One region of the Streptomyces sp. enrichment culture genome, then DNA from elsewhere that is predicted to be linked to it. Evidence: riboswitches for the same ligand, from Rfam matches in the RefSeq annotation. Region 1 holds a riboswitch; each other region holds the start of a gene.
What was found. A riboswitch is a leader RNA that binds a small molecule or an ion and turns the genes downstream of it on or off. The one in region 1 is predicted to bind cyclic di-AMP.

Region 1 (3,263 bases):
GATCACCGTGTCTTCCCGGCCTCGCCCTGTCGAGACCCTGGGCCCCGCCGCCACACGGCCGCCACGAACCGGCCACGAACCCGCGGGACGGCAACACCGAAGGCCGGACCCGGGGATCGGGGTCCGGCCTTCGGTGGCTCGTGGCGCCGGGGTCAGGAACCGGCGTGGGCGGGTGGCGTCAGAGCGCGACACCCTTCGAGCGGAGGTAGGACACCGGGTCGATGTCCGAGCCGTAGTTCGGCGTGGTGCGGATCTCGAAGTGCAGGTGCGGGCCGGTCGAGTTGCCGGTCGAACCCGACAGACCGACCTGCTGGCCCGCGGTCACGGACTGCCCGGCCGACACGGAGAGGGAGGACAGGTGGGCGTACTGGGCGTAGTAGCCGTCGGCGAGCTTGATGACGACCTGGTTGCCGTACGCGCCGGCCCAGCCGGCGGAGACGACGGTGCCCGAGCCGACGGCCTTGAGGGAGGTGCCGGTCGGGACGACGAAGTCGACACCGGTGTGGTAGCCGCTGGACCACATGCTGCCCGCCACCTTGTAGGCGGTGCCGACACCCGCACCGGACGCCGGGGCGACGTAACCGGCGGCGGCGGGGGCGGCCTGGGCCGCCTGCGTGGTGGTGGTGGTGGGCGCGTTCGAGGACGGCGACTCGGCCGGCTGCGACGCCTCGGCCGGCTGCGACGCCTCGGCCGGCTGCGAAGACTGGGTGGACCGCGACGGCTTGGCGGCCTCTGAGGGCGAGGACTCGGCGGAGCCGGCCGTGGCCTTGCCGCCGATCGAGAGCTTCAGGCCGGGATGGATCAGCGAGGGGTCCTCGCCGACGGCCGCGCGGTTGTCGGCGTAGAGCTTCTTCCAGCCGCCCTCGACGTTCTGGTCCTCGGCGATCTTCGACAGATAGTCGCCGGACTTCACGGTGTAGGTGCGCGGAGCGGAGTTCTTCTCGGCGGCCTTCGTCCCGGCCGTCTGCTGGACCGAGGCGACCGACTGGACGGCCTTTTCGGAAACCGACTGCGGGGTGGCCGCGTGAGCGCCGGCGGCCCCCATCAGGGGGAGGGCGAGCGCGGCGCCGCCGGTTCCGGCGACGGCGATGGAACGGGTGAAACGAAGGGTCTTCGGACGGCGGTGCTTACCCTTGGCAGGCATGGCGAATTCCTCTCCGGCGCCTGCGAGGTGAGCTGTCGGGTGCGGACTGGAGATGCCCGGCCACGCCGAGGCGTGGCTGTACCCCGAGCCGTTCCGGGAACCGGAACAGGCGGTCGTACCTGTGGGTCCCCCGCTCCTGCCGTGGACGGGTGAGTTTGCGCGGGCACCGAGCAGCGGCAGGATTCGGCGTTCCGCTCGGATCGGTGTGGAACGTAAGCGAGCAAGACGCACCAGGACAAGCGAAAGGTTGCCCGCGCGCGCTTTTCGATCTTTTCGGACACTGAATTCCCGGTCACCCTCCGTCGATTACCGGGCAGCCCGTTTATCCAAAAGCCCTTGAAAAACGCATGAATTACGTGGACATGACGGGCGACCCACCGTCACGGATATGACGCTCCTCACGTGACACCTCTCCAGAACCCTTTACTCCAGAGCGAGTTACGACGAAGGTTCCAATTCGGACAGTTCACCTATATGCGACGGAGTCGGAGAACTGCGGCATTCGCACCTGTGGACAACGCCTCCCCTGGTCGGGTATCCCGCCTGTGGACGACTTCATTGCCTCAGGAATCCATGTCGTATGGTCGGACGCGTGCCCGTAGGCGAACAGCGCGGACGGGTCCGACTGGGAGGAGCCCACGTGACGCAGCAGGTCCCGTCGACCGAGCCCGAACTGGCCGGAGTGCGCAACTTCCGTGACGTGGGCGGTCTGCCAACCGTCGACGGACGCCGGGTGCGGCACGGCGTGCTCTACCGCAGCGGCCACCTCGCGCACGCGACCGCCGAGGACGCGGTCTTCCTGTCCTCCCTGGGCCTGCACACGATCTTCGACTTCCGCAACGCGGCGGACCAGAAGCTGGAGGGCCCGGACGTCGAACTGCCGGGCGTGCGCAACGTGAACCTGCCGCTGTCTGACCCGGCCGACGGCGCCGAGTTCTGGAAGATGGTGCGCGACGGCGACCTGGACCAGCTGCGGGAGCTGCTGGCCGACGGCAAGGCGGCCGGCCGGATGATCGCCTCGTACCGCGTGATCATCAAGCAGCGCACCGCCGAGCACTCCCGGGTCCTGCACGCGCTCGCCGAGGACAGCGTGCCCGCGCTGATGCACTGTGCGGCGGGCAAGGACCGCGCGGGGCTGTCGATCGCCGTGACGCTGCTCGCGCTGGGCGTCGAGCGCGAGGCGATCATCGCCGACTACCTGGAGTCCAACGCCAAGCATCGGCGCTACAAGGTGCACCGCAGCAGCAGCTCCGCCGCGGCCTACTCCCCCGAGGTCATGGAGCTGCTCAGCCCGCTCTTCGACGCCCGCGCGGAGTACCTGTCGGCGGCCTTCGACACCATCGAGGAGACCTGGGGCGGTGTCGACCCCTACCTGGAACAGGGACTGAAGGTCACCCCGGCGGTCCGGGAGCGGCTGCGGGAGCGGCTGCTCGACTGAGGCCGGTCACGGCCGCGCGGCTGTTCCGTCGGCCGCTTCGCCGGCTACTTCGACCCGACGGCGAACAGCAGATAGAGGAAAGCGGCGAAGGCGTGCCCCGCCACCACGTAGATGAACAGCCGCACCCAGATCTGGCGCTCGTTCTTCTTCTGGACTCCGCTCATGGCGTCTCTCCGGTGACATGGGTGGTGGGGCCGAGGCACAGCGCGGCCGTCGGGCTCTGCAACAGGGTGTGGACGAAGAGCAGGTCGATCCCGTCCGGGTCCTCCGCGGCGATGCGGTGCGGGGTCAGCGAGTCGAAGTGCGCGCTGTCGCCCGGTCCGAGGCGGTGGACGGTGTCGCCGAGGCGCAGCCGCAGCCGCCCCTTGAGGACGTACAGCCACTCCTCGCCGGGGTGCACCCGCACGATGTCGCCCTGGGAGCCGTGCGGCACGTGCACGCGCAGCGCCTGCATGCCGCGTCCGGGCGCGCCGGCCTGCCAGTAGGTCCAGCCGCCCGCCGCGGTCGGTTCCATGTCGGCGGCGCGCACCACGGCGTCCCGGCCGGCGACCGTCTCGCCGAGCAGTTCCGAGACCGTCGTACCGTAGACCCGGGCGAGGGCGAGCAGCATCGGCAGCGACGGCTGGCGCTGCCCGGTCTCGAGACGGGACAGATGGGCCGGCGACAGCCCGGCCTCGCGGG
Region 2 (3,263 bases), 2.2 Mb from region 1:
GTGGACCAGCGGCGCACGTCGTATAGCAGCCGGGGCCGGACGATCTCGGCGGTGAGCAGGACGGCGTACCAGGACAGATCCAGCACGAGCAGTGCGAGGGTCACGTCGTGCAGGACGCCCCGGTCGTCGACGTTCCACAGGGAGAGGTCCGGGCCGTCTGCGGCGATGAGCTTCGAGCCCGCCAGCGCCGAGATCGCGAGCGCCCCGCCCGCGACCCAGTGGTCCCCGCCGCCCTCGATCACCTGCCGTGGATCGAAGCGGGTCAGGGCGAGCCCGTAGATCACGATCCCCAGCCAGAACAGCACCAGAGCGGTGTGCGCGAGCCAGGCCGCAGACTCCGTCGCGGCGAGGGTCGCCGCGAGCACCGCCAGGCCCTGCGTCGCCACGCACGCCAGGAACACCGAACCCGGCATACGCCTGCGCCAGTGTCTCACGCTCAGCACCAGCAGCACCGGCCACAGTACGGCGGCCAGTGCCAGCAGCGCCCCCGCCGAAAGCGTCCAGCCCAGCGCGGCGAAGCGGGTTCCCAGCACCGTCGTCGCCGCCACGGCGGTCAGCGCGGCCGGTGTGCCCGCCTGGATCAGCCACTGCTTCCGCTGCCCCAGCAGGAGGACGAGGAATTCCGCCGCCAGCGCCAGCCAGGCGGCGCCGGCCACCACCAGGAAGACGCGGGAGACGACCTCGCGGCCCGCCAGGTGGAGGCCGACCGAGACGATTCCGGTCGCCATCACGGCGGCCCCGGCCGCCGGCGCGCGCCGCGCCCACCAGTCGAGGAGGGGGGAGGTGCCGGGCATGGCCCGATGCTATGGAGCCCTGCGCGCCCTGCGAGCGGGGCACGCGCGCGGGCGCGGGGAAATGCACGCGGGCGCGTGCAACCGGGTGCGCACCCGCGCTCGCGTCAGGCCGGACGCACCACGCTGTGGATGGACGACTCGCCGTCGTAGTAGATCGACTCCTCCCGGACGTACGCCCCGGGCTTCGGCGCGTGGATCATCATCCCGTTGCCGATGTAGATGCCGACGTGGGTGACGTCGTCGTAGAAGAAGACCAGGTCGCCGGGCTGGGCGGCGCCGATCGCGACGGTGGTGCCGGCGTTCACCTGGTCGTAGGTGGTGCGGGGGAGGGTGACACCGGCGGCCTTCCAGGCGGCCTGGGTGAGGCCGGAGCAGTCGTACGAGCCGGGACCCGTGGCCCCCCAGACGTACGGCTTGCCGATCTGCGCGCGGGAGAAGGCGATCGCCTTCTCGGCCTTGGCCGCGTACGTGGAGTCGGTCGAGGTGGAAGTGTCGCCGGTGCCGGTCTCCGCCTGAGAGGTCTCTTCCTGCGCGGTCTCCTGCTGGGCGGCCGCCGCTTCCTCCGCCTCCTGCTGCCGCCGCTGCTCCTCCGCCGCCTGCTGCTGACGGGCCAGCTCCGCGGCCTTGCGGGCCGCCTCCTCCTGCTTGCGCTTCTCGATCGCCGCGAGCCGCGCCTTCTCCTCGGCGGTCAGCTGCGACAGCAGTTCCCGCGCGTCGGCGAGCTTCTTCTGGACGGTCGCCTTGGCCGTCCTGAGGTCGGTCTGCGACTCGGTGAGCGTCTGGAGGCTCTCGCCGGCCTCGCGACGCTTCTCCATCGTCTCGGCCTGCTGGTCGAAGTAGTCGTCGACCGCGTCCTTCTGCCGGCTGGTCAGCCGGCCCATCAGCTGGTTCTGGTCGAAGTAGTCCTGCGGGGAGTCCGCGAGCAGGAAGGTCGCGGTGTCCGGCACGGCGGACCCGGTGCGGTACTGCGCGGCGGCGTACGACCCCAGCTCCTCACGTGCCTCGTTGAGCTTCTGGGTCCGCTTGGCGACGTCGTCCAGGAGGGCGTCGACGCGCTTGCGCTGCTTGGTGGTCTTCTCCTTGACCGCGTTGTACTTCTCGGTCGCCGACTCCGCCTGGCGGTAGAGATCGTCGACCTTCTTCTCGACCTCCTCCAGGCTCGGCTTGTCGTCGGCCGAGGGGGTGGCGCCGGCGGTCTGCGAGAGCAGGGCCACGGAGGTGAGGGCCGCGGTGGCGAGGGCGGGGGTGCGTATGCCGGCCACGCGCGGGGTGGGACGCGACTTGCGGTGCGACGCCAAGGGAGGCGACTCCTTCCATCGGCCGCCTACCGGGTTAGCTGTCGGGTTCGGGCGGGTCGTTCGGAAGGGTTGCCCTACGGCTCCTCCCTGAAAGGGAGGGGCCGATTCACCCCAGAGTCGGTTGGGTCCCCGGCTCCGGTCGCCGTACGGGCGCGCCGGACTCGGCGGAGGCCGCGCGGCCCGGCGAGGTTCGCCGGTGGGGGTCGTACGGCCTGCCCGGCACGGTAGCCAACTCGTGTGGCTGCTGTGAAGGTTGGTGGGTGATATGCCCGATACATTTCCGTGACCTTCCGAAAGGTGTCGCTCGCCGTCGCCGAGCCTGAGCACCCCGTGTCCGACCTGCGCGGTAGCCGGGTGGACGCGGTGCGTGACGCGCCCGGTTCCCCGGTGACCGCCGGACCGCGGCGGCTGTGATGTTCTGCGGGCGGCCCTCGGTTGTCAGTGGGGCGCCCTAGACTCGGAGAGCGATGAGCAGCCTCTTTGACGACAGCTTCCTGGCGGACCTCCAGGCCCCGCGGGCCCACGCGGAGGAACCCCCGCCGCCGCCCGAGGACGATCACGTACCGGAGCCGATCCCGGACGATCTGTTCGGCGGGAAGTTCGACGTGCCCCCGGACCGGGACGAGTACTACCGCGACGGCGCCCCCCGCCCCGCCGTGGACTCCGCCGCGCTCCTGGAAGGGCTGAACGAGAACCAGCGCGCCGCCGTCGTCCACTCCGGCTCCCCGCTGCTCATCGTGGCCGGCGCCGGCTCCGGCAAGACCCGCGTGCTCACCCACCGCATCGCCCACCTGCTGGGCGAGCGGGGCGTCCACCCGGGCCAGATCCTCGCGATCACCTTCACCAACAAGGCCGCGGGCGAGATGAAGGAGCGCGTCGAGCAGTTGGTGGGCCCGCGCGCGAACGCGATGTGGGTGATGACCTTCCACAGCGCGTGCGTGCGCATCCTGCGCCGCGAGAGCAAGAGGCTCGGCTTCACCTCCTCCTTCTCGATCTACGACGCCGCCGACTCCAAGCGCCTGATGGCCCTGGTCTGCCGTGATCTGGACCTGGACCCCAAGCGCTTCCCGCCCAAGTCGTTCAGCGCCAAGATCAGCAACCTCAAGAACGAGCTGATCGACGAGGAGGACTTCGCCGCCCAGGCCTCCGACGGCTTCGAGAAGACCCTCGC
Region 3 (3,263 bases), 2.4 Mb from region 1:
TCACCGCCCGCCCGCCCGACCCGCGGTACGCCGGCGAGGCCTGGCGTGAACTGTGGCTGAGCCGCCTGGAGCAGGTCGAACCCTTTCTGCACACCTGGCTGGCCCACCAGACCCGGGACGCGTACTGGCGCGCCGACGGCGTCCGCGAGGACTACGGGGCGATCCGGGCCGCCGTCCTCGCGGTGGGCGGCTGGCACGACCCGTACCGCGACACCGTGCTCCGCCTGGTCGAACATCTCCCCGCCGATCGCGTCCGGGGCCTGATCGGCCCCTGGTCCCACCAGTACCCCGACCGCGGGCTGCCACCCGGCCCGGCGATCGGCTTCCTCCAGGAGACCCTGCGCTGGTGGGACCACTGGCTGAAGGGCGCCGACACCGGCGTCCTCACGGATCCCCTGCTGCGCGCGTACGTCACCGACTCGCACCGCCCGGCCACGACGTACCCCGCGCTGCCCGGCCGCTGGGTCGGCGAGCCCTCCTGGCCCTCACCGAACGTGACACCGATCACCTACGCACTCCAGGGCGCCCCCGCGCTCGTACGGTCCCCCCTGCACACCGGCCTCGACGCCGGCCGGTTCCTCCCCCGCGGCGGCGACACCGACCTGCCGCCCGACCAGCGGGAGGAGGACGCGCGGTCGGCCTGCTTCGAGTTCGCGGTGCCCGAGGAGACCTGGGTGCTGGGGCGGCCCCGGGTGCGGCTGCGCCTGACCTGCGAGGTGCCGCGCGGGCAGGTGATCGCCCGGTTGTGCGACGTGGCGCCGGACGGCGCGTCGACACTGGTCACCCGGGGTGTGCTGAACCTGTCGGCGCGCCGGGGCCCGGACCGCGCGGTCCCGTGGGAGCCGGGGGCGACGGAGGACGTGACGTTCGAGCTGGCCGGCATCGGCCACGCCTTCGCGCCCGGCCACCGCATCCGGCTCGCCGTCTCCTCCGTGTACTGGCCGTGGGTCTGGCCGCAGCCGGAGTCGGCGGCCGGTTTCACCCTGGAGCCGGCCGGCAGCACGCTGGAGCTGCCGGTCCGGGCGCGGGAGGCCGCGGGGGCGATCGGGTTCGAGGAGCCGGAGCAGGCCGCGCCGCTCGGCGTCAGCGTTCCCGCCACGCTGGACGAGCCCCGCCCCGAGCGGCTGGTGGTGCGGGACGTGGCCGGGGGCGAGTGGCGGCTGGAGGCCGGGCCCCGGTACGGCGGCACGCGCATGTATCCCGACGGACTGGAGTGCACCGAGGAGGCGCGGGAGACGTACACGGTCCGCGACGACGATCCGCTCTCCCCCCGCGCCCGCGCGGACTGGTCGATCCGGCTGCACCGGCCGGACATGGCCTGGGACACGACGGTCCGCACCCGCTCGGAGATCGACTGCGACGCGAATACCTTTATGTCCATCAATGAGGTGATTTGCACCGAGGGCGACGAGGTCGTGTTCCACCGGACTTGGGAGAAGCGGATCCCACGAACCGCCGGGTGACGGCGACTTGAGCACAACTGGCCTTATTGCCCGATTTGCCATTCTTGTGCACGCACGTGACTTGACTCACGAGGACGTTTACGCGGCCCTTTCGCGGTTTTCCCCCGAAAACCCATCCCCCATTGGCAGTTGACTCTTGGCAGTCGCAAAGGATCAAGTACCCCAAACGGACTGATCATGGCCAACGGGCACGATATGTGATTCCGCCACTTGTTCCGGACATGTGCTCTCGCATAACTTCCCGGTCCGTCGGGCGGAACGCCGAATCCTGCCGCCGCCCGCACATCGATCCGCCAACTCACTCGCAAGGCAGGAGCGGGGGACCCAGGTAAGTCGCCGGGCCGGGCATCGCCCCGGTACGGCTTGGGGTGAAATCGTGTGCCGTGGCACACGGCCGGGCACCTCCCAGCCCGAACCCGACAGCTCACCTCGCAGGCGCCGGAGAGGAAATTCGCCATGCCTGCAAACGGTCTGCCCGCAAAGAGCCAGCCGGCCAAGGGCCGCCGTGCCCGTCTCGCCCGCACCCTCGCCGTCGCCGGCACCGGTGCCGCCGTGCTCGCCATGCCGCTGATCGGCGCGACGACCGCCTCCGCGGCCACCCCGGCCGCGACGACCGCCGTGACGGCGTACCCCAACAACCTCGACGGCTGGATCCGCGAGGCCATGACGATCATGGCCCAGCACGGCATCCCGGGCAGCTACGACGGCATCTACCGCAACATCATGCGCGAGTCCTCCGGCAACCCGCTGGCCATCAACAACTGGGACTCGAACGCCGCCAAGGGCACCCCGTCCAAGGGCCTGCTCCAGGTCATCGACCCGACCTTCGCCGCGTACCACGTGCCCGGCACCGCCTACGACCCGTACGACCCGGTCGCGAACATCGTGGCGGCCTGCAACTACGCGGCCGACCGCTACGGCTCCATCGACAACGTCTTCGGCGCGTACTGAGGCTGAGGCCGCACGGCGGGACTGAAGAGACGTTCGAGGACGACGGCGATGCCGTCGTCCTCGTTCGACGTGGTGACCTCGTCGGCCACCGCCTTCAGTTCGGGATGGGCGTTGGCCATGGCGACGCCGTGCGCCGCCCAGTCGAACATGGGGATGTCGTTCGGCATGTCGCCGAAGGCGAGGGTGTCCCTGGCGCACAGCCCCAGATGCTCGGCCGCCAGCGCCAGCCCGGTCGCCTTGGTGATGCCGCACGGCTGCAGCTCGACCGTCCCCGGCCCCGACATGGTGACGGTCGCGAGCGAGCCGATCACCGAGCGGGCGACCGCCGCCAACTCGTCGTCGGACAGCGTCGGGTGGCGCAGCAGCACCTTGCTGATCGGCTCGCCCCACAGGGCCTCACGGCGCCCGACCCGCACCGCGGGCAGCGTGGGGTGCGGCATCCGGTAGCCGGGCTCGATCAGCGTCAGGCCGTCGGTCCCGTCCTGGTCGACCGCCGCGTACACCTGCCCCACCTCGGCCTCGATCTTGCCGAGCGCGTGCTCCGCCAGTTCCCGGTCGAGGGTCACCGACCACAACAGCCGGTCGGCGCCCACGTCGTAGAGCTGCGCACCCTGCCCGCACACCGCCAGCCCCGTGCCGCCCAGGTCCTCCAGCAGCGGACGCACCCGGGGCGCCGGGCGGCCGGTCACCACCAGATGCCGGGCCCCGGCCGCGGTCACCCGTGCGAGCGCGGCGCGCGACCGGTCGGAGACCGTGTCGTCGCCGCGCAGCAAGGTGCCGTCGAGGTCGGTGGCGATGAGCGAGTACGTGGTGCGCGCGGCATATGCGGTGGGAGGGGCCATGATCAGA

Region 2: linked by a shared signal. The riboswitch ahead of ACSU6L_RS14670 (NlpC/P60 family protein) and the one ahead of ACSU6L_RS05315 (peptidoglycan DD-metalloendopeptidase family protein) in region 1 are both predicted to bind cyclic di-AMP.
Region 3: linked by a shared signal. The riboswitch ahead of ACSU6L_RS15580 (transglycosylase SLT domain-containing protein) and the one ahead of ACSU6L_RS05315 (peptidoglycan DD-metalloendopeptidase family protein) in region 1 are both predicted to bind cyclic di-AMP.

The regions. Positions count from the first base shown of each region.
Region 1 is NZ_OZ186847.1:1,237,293-1,240,555, forward strand. Features, by position in the region: gene ACSU6L_RS05315 (peptidoglycan DD-metalloendopeptidase family protein) at 179-1,144, opposite strand; cyclic di-AMP (ydaO/yuaA leader) riboswitch at 1,149-1,306, opposite strand; gene ACSU6L_RS05320 (tyrosine-protein phosphatase) at 1,785-2,582, shown strand; gene ACSU6L_RS05325 (DUF6126 family protein) at 2,627-2,746, opposite strand; gene ACSU6L_RS05330 (helix-turn-helix domain-containing protein) at 2,743-3,263, opposite strand, start outside.
Region 2 is NZ_OZ186847.1:3,464,082-3,467,344, reverse strand. Features, by position in the region: gene ACSU6L_RS14675 (tellurite resistance/C4-dicarboxylate transporter family protein) at 1-794, opposite strand, end outside; gene ACSU6L_RS14670 (NlpC/P60 family protein) at 899-2,092, opposite strand; cyclic di-AMP (ydaO/yuaA leader) riboswitch at 2,100-2,269, opposite strand; gene ACSU6L_RS14665 (hypothetical protein) at 2,375-2,506, shown strand; gene pcrA (DNA helicase PcrA) at 2,560-3,263, shown strand, end outside.
Region 3 is NZ_OZ186847.1:3,646,883-3,650,145, forward strand. Features, by position in the region: gene ACSU6L_RS15575 (CocE/NonD family hydrolase) at 1-1,463, shown strand, start outside; cyclic di-AMP (ydaO/yuaA leader) riboswitch at 1,745-1,916, shown strand; gene ACSU6L_RS15580 (transglycosylase SLT domain-containing protein) at 1,920-2,414, shown strand; gene ACSU6L_RS15585 (HAD family hydrolase) at 2,378-3,256, opposite strand.